2 regions of the Peribacillus sp. B65 genome follow, and region 1 is predicted to be linked to the other one. Evidence: riboswitches for the same ligand, from Rfam matches in the RefSeq annotation. Region 1 holds a riboswitch; the other holds the start of a gene.
What was found. Region 1 has a riboswitch for S-adenosylmethionine ahead of mtnW (2,3-diketo-5-methylthiopentyl-1-phosphate enolase). Riboswitches for the same ligand answer to the same signal wherever they lie in the genome.
Positions count from the first base shown of each region.

Region 2: it holds a riboswitch for S-adenosylmethionine, as region 1 does, so the genes downstream of both, metK (methionine adenosyltransferase) here and mtnW (2,3-diketo-5-methylthiopentyl-1-phosphate enolase) in region 1, are expected to answer to the same signal.

Region 1 covers NZ_CP195840.1:4,686,303-4,690,734, reverse strand. Annotated here, with positions in the region: gene ACSR9O_RS22920 (carbon-nitrogen family hydrolase) at 1-707, opposite strand, end outside; gene ACSR9O_RS22915 (pyridoxal phosphate-dependent aminotransferase) at 807-1,979, shown strand; SAM riboswitch class I at 2,111-2,264, shown strand; gene mtnW (2,3-diketo-5-methylthiopentyl-1-phosphate enolase) at 2,370-3,602, shown strand; gene ACSR9O_RS22905 (2-hydroxy-3-keto-5-methylthiopentenyl-1-phosphate phosphatase) at 3,609-4,268, shown strand; gene ACSR9O_RS22900 (methylthioribulose 1-phosphate dehydratase) at 4,265-4,432, shown strand, end outside.
Region 2 covers NZ_CP195840.1:4,240,152-4,244,583, forward strand. Annotated here, with positions in the region: gene pckA (phosphoenolpyruvate carboxykinase (ATP)) at 1-1,243, opposite strand, end outside; SAM riboswitch class I at 1,661-1,822, shown strand; gene metK (methionine adenosyltransferase) at 1,986-3,179, shown strand; gene ACSR9O_RS20640 (gamma carbonic anhydrase) at 3,564-4,082, opposite strand; gene ACSR9O_RS20645 (alpha/beta hydrolase) at 4,293-4,432, shown strand, end outside.

The DNA.
Region 1 (4,432 bases):
GTGCCTGTCAGGAGTTCGTTTCCTTCTCCGGCTTCACTTATGATATTTCCCCAAGGATCAATAATCAGGGAATGACCGGCAAATATATTATTGACATCAGAGCCTGAGCGATTAACGGCTACTACATAGGCTTGGTTCTCGATGGCACGGCTAATCAATAAGGCTCTCCAGTGATCGAGTCTCGGCTTTGGCCATTCAGCCGTAACGAATAGAACTTCGGCGCCTTTAGCGGTATGCGCTCGCTGCCATTCAGGGAAACGGATGTCATAACAAATGAAACCAGCACATATTTTTTCATCAAGAGTAAATAAACCATCCTTTTCTCCTGGCTTCAGGAAATGATGTTCATCCATTAACTGAAATAAGTGAAGCTTATCATATTCTTTTATGAGACTTCCCTGTTTATCGATGATGATCATGGTGTTATAGATTCCCTTGCTTGTTTTTTTCGCAATGGAACCGCCTACTATGTGAATCTCGTGTTTCCTTGCCTGTGTTTTAAGAAATTCAATCGTTTTTTCCGCCTCTTGATCAGCAATCTCATTTAACCTGCTTAAGTCGTATCCGGTTGTCCAAAGCTCTGGTAAAATGACGATATCGGGTTCTGACCGTGCTGCTTTTTCCAACCATTGTTCCGCAACCTGAAAATTGATATCCGGTTGCCCGAATGCTATATCCATTTGAATACAAGCTATTTTCCACTTCATCGTTTAAAACCCCCACATGTAAAAAATGCTTTACAAGACTATGATAAACATATATCATTTGTGTCTAGAATTTCAAGAAATTTCAGAGAAGGTGTATAAATGGTGCAATTCGAAAAATCCAGACAGCTTCAGGACCTGCCCAAGCAGTTTTTTGCCTCACTAGTCGCAAAAGTCAATGCCATCACGGAGCAAGGACATGATGTCATTAATTTAGGCCAGGGAAACCCTGATCAGCCGACACCAGACCATATCGTGAAAAGCTTGCAGTCTGCCGCTGAAAAAACGATTAATCATAAATATTCGCCATTCCGGGGGCATCAATATTTAAAAGATGCTGCTGCCGTCTTTTATGAACGTGAATTCGGTGTCAAGCTGGATCCGAAAAGTGAAGTGGCGATTCTCTTCGGGGGAAAGGCAGGCCTTGTCGAACTGCCGCAGTGTTTATTGAATCCGGGTGATACGATCCTTGTTCCGGATCCCGGCTATCCGGATTATCTTTCCGGTGTTGTTTTAGCCCAGGCAAAGACCGAATTCATGCCCTTGACAGAAGAAAATGATTTTCTTCCAAAATACAGTGACATACATAAAGAAGTGCTTGATAAAGCCAAAATGATGTTCTTGAACTATCCGAACAATCCCACAGGTGCTTCTGCAACTGAAAGTTTCTTTGATGAGACCGTCTCTACTGCAAAAGAGCATTCAATTTGTGTGGTCCACGACTTCGCTTATGGGGCGATAGGATTCGACGGAAAAAAACCGATAAGCTTTCTCCAGTCAGAGGGAGCGAAGGAAATAGGAATAGAAATATACACACTATCGAAAACATACAATATGGCAGGGTGGAGAGTCGGCTTCGCAGTGGGGAATAAGAGTGTCATAGAAGCTCTTGAACTATTACAAGACCATCTTTATGTGAGTCTGTTCCCGGCGATACAAGAAGCTGCCGCAAGCGCTTTGCTTGACTCGCAGAGCTGTGTAGAGCAGTTAGTGCAGATGTACGAGGGACGAAGGAATGTTTTCATTGAGGGATTGAGGGCAATCGGCTGGGATGTCAAAGCTCCTGCTGCATCATTTTTTGCCTGGCTCAAGGTACCTAAAGGTTTTACGTCCGAGAGTTTTGCAGACTATTTATTAACGCATGCCCACGTTGCTGTTGCCGCAGGGAATGGATTTGGTGAATTTGGCGAAGGTTATGTCAGGGTAGGGCTGCTGACTTCGGAAGAACGGCTGAAAGAGGCTGTGGAACGGATAAGTAAATTAAAATTATTTTAACCACAATGATATATCCGATTAATTCACCCTTAAATAGTTAAAACTTATTGACAAAGTAGGGATTACCTGTCAGAATACAAAATAAATTCTTAATCTTTCGATACTTGGATGCAAATTTATATATCAGCGTTTTCTTATTTTGAGCAGGTGGAGGGACTAGCCCTATGAAGCCCAGCAACCGACCGTAATTCCATTGTAAAATGGGGCGGAATTCTTCGCCGGATTTTTCTTGAAATCCACAAGGCACGGTGCTAATTCTTGCAGCCAATGGCTGGGAGATAAGAAGATGGCTTATTAAAGCCTCTTCTTTATGAAGGGGCTTTTGCCATTTTGAGACCATTTCAGGTTAATGACATCGAGAGTTTACTAACGTGATATAGGAGTGATCAAATGAGCGAGATAGTCGCTACTTATTTAATTCATGATTCTAAGGGAAATCATGAGAAAAAAGCAGAGAGCATTGCCTTAGGTTTGACTGTCGGGACATGGACGGACCTGCCCCATTTAGTCCAGAAACAACTGGAAAAACATAAGGGACGCGTCGTATCGGTGACACCACTTTCCGAAGAAGAGAGGGCAAACAGCTACTTTAATCGTAAAGTATACCGTTCGCTTATTAAAATTGCCTATCCGGCAAGGAATTTCTCCAATGATTTACCTGCAATCCTAACGACGGTCTTCGGCAAACTTTCATTGGACGGGGAAATAAAACTTATCGACTTGGATTTTGTCGGTGATATCCAAAAAGCCTTTCCCGGGCCGCAATTTGGCATTGAAGGCATTAGGAAAAAGATTGGCGTATTTAACCGGCCCCTGGTGATGAGCATCTTTAAAGGTGTATTAGGAAGAGACCTAACATTCCATAATGAGCAACTGAGGCAACAAGCATTAGGAGGTGTCGACCTAGTTAAAGATGATGAGATCCTCTTTGACCAGGAACTGACTCCATTTTTCGATAGAATAAAAACGGGAAAAAGAATATTGAATGATGTCTATGAAACCACTGGCCACCGAACTTTATATGCAGTCAATCTATCAGGGAAAACATTTGAATTATTGGATAAGGCAGAGCAAGCGGCTGATGCAGGGGCAGATGCCTTGTTGTTCAACGTTCATACATATGGTTTGGATGTATTGCAGGCCTTGAGTGAACATGATCGTATCAAGCTGCCGATCATGGCGCACCCCGCATATAGCGGGGCATTGTCAGCTTCATCATTTTATGGGGTCGGCTATCCATTATTGCTTGGTAAATTAGTAAGGTTATCAGGTGCGGATTTATCCTTGTTTCCGTCCCCTTATGGAAGTGTCGCACTTGAAAAAAAGGAGACCTTGGCGATTGCTGAAGCTCTGACAAAAGATGAACTTTCATGGAAAAAAGCCTTCCCTGTTCCCTCTGCTGGCATTCATCCGGGCATGGTTCCGGATCTAATCAAGGATTTTGGAATCGATAGTGTGATTAATGCCGGAGGTGGAATTCACGGGCATCCTGATGGAGCAGATGGCGGGGCAAAGGCTTTCCGATCCGCTGTGGAAGCCGTACTGGCAGGAAAGGAACTATCTGAAGCGGCTGCTGAGGATGAAACACTAAAAAAAGCTCTTGTGTTATGGGGAGGCCTATAAGAAATAATGAAACCGATCATCTTTTGTGATTTTGACGGAACGATCACCAACTCGGATAATATCATTTCCATCATGAAGAAATTTGCGCCTCCGGAATGGGAAGCGTTGAAAGACGGTGTCCTTCAGCAAAAAATCAGTATATCTTCAGGAGTAGGGGATATGTTTTCCCTGCTTGATAGCGGCTTGAAGGATGACATCATCCAATATGTAAGAAAGACGGCCGGCATTCGTCCAGGGTTTTATGAATTCGTTGAGTATACGAAACAAGCCAACATCCCTTTATATATTGTAAGCGGGGGCATGGATTTTTTCATTGCTCCGCTTTTAAATGATATCTTGCCAACAGAGTCCGTTTATTGCAACCGTGCATTTTTTGATAAGGAAAAGATTTATATTGAGTGGCCGCATTCTTGTGATGATCAATGTAATAATGGTTGCGGTTGCTGCAAGCCATCCATTATGAGGGAAATTGCGGGTGCGGAAGATTTTAAATTCGTTATTGGAGATTCAGTAACGGATTTTGAAGCTGCAAAACAGGCGGATTTTGTCATAGCCCGTGACATACTGCTTGAAAAATGCGATAGGGAAGGGATTCCACATCAAGGATTTGAAACGTTTTTTGATGTAATTGATATTATTAAGCAGCAAAAGGTGGGTAAAGCGTGAATAATCATTCTAAAGAATGGCAGGAGCTGGCAGATATTAAAGCTGAACTGGCCGAAAGGGATTGGTTTATGGGAACTAGCGGGAACTTGTCCATTCGGGAGCCTAAAAGACCTTTCTTTTATATTACGGCAAGCGGTAAGGATAAAAGGAAGCAATCGGATTCG
Region 2 (4,432 bases), 450 kb from region 1:
CAATTTTATCACCAAGCATCTCAGCATAGCGTTGAGCTGGAAGAGGTAAGAATGGAGATCCGAAGCAAGTGGAGAATGTAGCTTCCGGTGAAGTTACGCCTCTTTCAGTACCAGCCAATTTACTAGTGTATCCGCTTAGGAAGTGGAACATTGCCTGTTCTTTGGAAAGCTTGCTGATTGGAGGCAGAACGCCTGAAGCATCAGCTGTTAAGAAAATGATTGTATTTGGATGTCCTGCAATACTTGGGTTCACGATGTTATCGATCGCTTGCATTTGGTAAGCAGCACGAGTGTTTTCAGTCAATGAACTGTCATCATAGTTCGCTTCACGTGTATCCGGATCAACAACAACATTTTCCAATACGGCACCAAAACGGATTGCATCGAAAATTTGTGGTTCTTTTTCACGTGAAAGATTGATCGTTTTCGCATAGCAGCCGCCTTCGATGTTGAATACGCCATTAGAAGACCAGCCGTGCTCGTCATCGCCAATCAGTTTACGGCTAGTGTCTGCTGATAAAGTTGTTTTGCCTGTACCGGACAGACCGAAGAATAAAGCGACGTCCCCTTCACGTCCTACGTTAGCAGAGCAATGCATTGGAAGGATTCCAGCCTCTGGAAGTAAGTAGTTCATGATCGAGAAGATCGATTTTTTCATTTCTCCTGCATATTCCGTTCCGCCGATCAGGATGGTACGGCGTTCAAATGAAACGATGATGAAAGTTTCGGAAGTGGTTCCGTCCACTTCTGGGTCTGCTTTGAAGTTAGGTGCAGAAAGGATTGTGAATTCAGCTTCGTGACCTCTTAGTTCCTCTTCATTTGGACGGATGAACAAAGTATGGGCGAAAAGGTTATGCCAAGCATATTCATTAACAACACGGATTGGAAGACGAGATGATTCGTCTGCACCAGCGAAACCTTTAAAAACAAAAATCTCTTCTTTTGCTTTTAGGTAGTCAACTACTTTATTATATAGTTTATTGAACACATCTTCGGAAATTGGCTGGTTCACTGAACCCCAATCGATTTTATCTTTAACGGATGCTTCTTCCACGATAAATTTATCTTTAGGTGAACGACCAGTATATTTGCCAGTTTCAGCTTTTACTGCGCCGGTTGATGTTAAAACGCCTTCATTTCTGCTTAATACTTTTTCGACCAATTGAGGAACTGAAAGTTGAGTTTGCACATTGTTTCCTGTTAATAACTGGTGTAACTCATTAGAAACATCTACAGAATTCATATATGAGGTACCTTCCTTTGTTTAAGTTTTTAGATTACAATTAGTATAACACATTCATTTAAATAGTCTATACTATTTCTTCTAATTTGTGATTATTTTCAGCTGGCCGAGTTAATCATTTTATTCCGGCAGGAACCGAGTCAGGATTATCACATATACTTTAATAAAGTCAATTTTATTTTAATAGGAAGTAAGTAAGCAATATATTTCCAATGGTGAAGTCGTTTTTCGTAAGCTTAATACTTATTATTAATGGCAATTTCCAACATTTCTATTCGTATTTTGCATTGTAAACCCTTCTAAGACGCTGTATCAACACTTTTTTCAAAAGAAAGCCATACTGGGCGGAAATGTTCTTTTTAGAAAAGCATTGACAAATTCCAACCAGATACGATAATATCTTAAATTGTACGGATTCTCTTATCCCGAGTTGGTGGAGGGACAGGCCCTTTGAAACCCAGCAACCTGCCATATTGAACTTGACTCCAAGATCGATCGCCGAAAATAAAGCGAAGGTCTTCAAGGAATAGTGGTGATGGTGCTAACCTGAGCAAGGTAAAAACCCTTGAACGATAAGAGTGAAAGGATAGAAGACAGAATTTTAAACCTTTCCTCATTTGCCAGGGAAGGTTTTTGTGTTTTTCATAAGTAATTCTGTGTCTATAGTTGAAACTAATGAGGGAAACGAGTTCCGTAAAAATCAGGCTTATGCCTACAACATACTAACTTCCAAGGAGGAAATATGATGTCAAAGAAACGTCTATTTACTTCTGAATCTGTTACAGAGGGCCATCCGGACAAAATTTGTGATCAGATTTCAGATTCCATTTTAGATGCTATCCTAGCTAAGGATGCAAATGCACGTGTTGCGTGTGAAACTAGTGTAACAACAGGCCTTGTACTTGTTGCTGGTGAAATTACAACGTCCGCTTACGTGGATATTCCGCGTATCGTTCGTGATACGATTAAAGGAATTGGCTACACACGTGCGAAATACGGTTTCGATGCTGAAACTTGTGCAGTGTTGAGTTCCATTGATGAGCAGTCTGCCGATATCGCAGCTGGAGTCGATAAAGCATTGGAAGCTCGTGAAGGAAACATGTCAGAGGAAGAAATCGATGCAATCGGTGCAGGGGACCAAGGTCTTATGTTCGGATTTGCTTGTAATGAAACAGAAGAGCTTATGCCGCTTCCGATTTCATTGGCGCATAAACTTTCATTCCGCCTGGCTCAAGTTCGTAAAGATGAAACTCTTGCTTACTTACGCCCTGATGGTAAAACACAGGTAACTGTGGAATATGATGAGAATAACCGTCCTGTACGTGTAGATACGATCGTAATCTCTACACAGCATGATGCTGAAATTACGCTTGAACAAATTCAAGCCGATCTAAAAGAACATGTGATCAAAGCGGTCGTTCCAGCTGAATTGATCGATGCTAAAACTAAATACTTCATCAACCCGACTGGCCGTTTCGTAATTGGCGGACCTCAAGGGGATGCTGGTCTTACTGGACGTAAAATCATCGTTGATACTTACGGCGGATACGCTCGTCACGGCGGCGGTGCATTCTCTGGTAAGGATGCTACTAAAGTTGACCGTTCTGCTGCATATGCTGCTCGTTATGTTGCGAAAAACATCGTGGCAGCCGGCCTTGCCGACAAAGCGGAAGTTCAATTGGCATACGCAATCGGTGTGGCAGAGCCTGTATCGATTTCAATTGATACGTTCGGAACTGGTACAGTTAGCGAAGAAGTCCTTGTTGACCTAGTTCGTGCTAACTTCGACCTTCGTCCAGCTGGCATCATCAAAATGCTTGACCTTCGTCGCCCGATCTACAAACAAACAGCTGCTTACGGACACTTTGGCCGTACAGATGTCGATCTTCCATGGGAACGCACGGACAAAGCAGAAACATTAAAAGCACAAGCGTAAATCATATAAAAAAGGTGTCCCGCAATTTGCGGGACACCTTTTTTTTTTGGATTAATTTTGCCGTCAGCGGGAATAATTCAAGAAATCCCAAAGAAATATAAAATACGTGCAAAACTCGTGAGTTAAAGTCGTATACAAGTTTGTTTGTGTCATCAAATCGTGAGGTTGAAGCGTTACTCTAGAGTTTGTAGCAAGTACTCGAGAGTTTAGAGCGTATACTCGAGAGTTTAGAGCGTATACTCATGAGTTTAGAGCAAATACTCGTGAGTTTAGAGCGTATACTCATGAGTTTAGAGCATATACTCATGAATTTAGAGCGTATACTCATAAGTTTGGAGCAAAAACTCGTGAGTTTGAGTACAATACTCGTAACTTTCAGTCAATTCACTTTATGCGTTCCGCCGTTTTATAGTATTGTCCTTTTTCGGCATATTCGCGAACGATGCGTTCCATATCCTGGCGATCTTCTTCGTTGATTTCGCGAATGACTTTAGCTGGCCGTCCGAATGCCAGCATGTTCGGTGGAATGACTTTACCTTGTGGAACGAGGCTGCCGGCACCGATGAAGGCTCCTTCGCCGATTTCAGCTTCATCAAGTACAATCGATCCCATGCCGATCAGAGCTCCTTTACGGATTTTACAGCTATGTAAAATGACCTGATGGCCAATGGTTACTTCATCCTCGATGATCAATGGATTATTTGGGCTTTGGTGCAGGACGCTGTTATCCTGTATACTGACTTTTTTCCCGATGATGGTTGGGGATACATCACCGCGAATGACGGAATTGAACCAAATTGATGTTTCGTCGCCAATTTTGACATCACCTGTCACGACAGCATTCTCAGCAATATAAGCGCTTTCGGCGATTTCAGGTTCTTTGCCTTTATACGGATAAATAATCATTTTCAATCATTTCCTTTCCGAAGTGAATGTTTTTATGTATTATTTTAATATACCGTATGCAAATACACTTGGCTATTTATAATAGCAATGTACAACTTGTTAGATTTCTTTTTTGTCGAAAATCACGAATATGGTTATAATTTATATATATTATTTTAACTATCATGGATCGTACACAACAAGTGAAAAGTGAAAGGGGGATTTCGAATGTGGAAATGGGAGACAGAAGGAGACGCAAAGGGCGTCATTGTCATCATTCATGGGGCAATGGAACATCACGGACGTTATAAGTGGGTAACACAAATGTGGCTTTCGGCTGGATACCATGTCGTCATGGGCGACCTTCC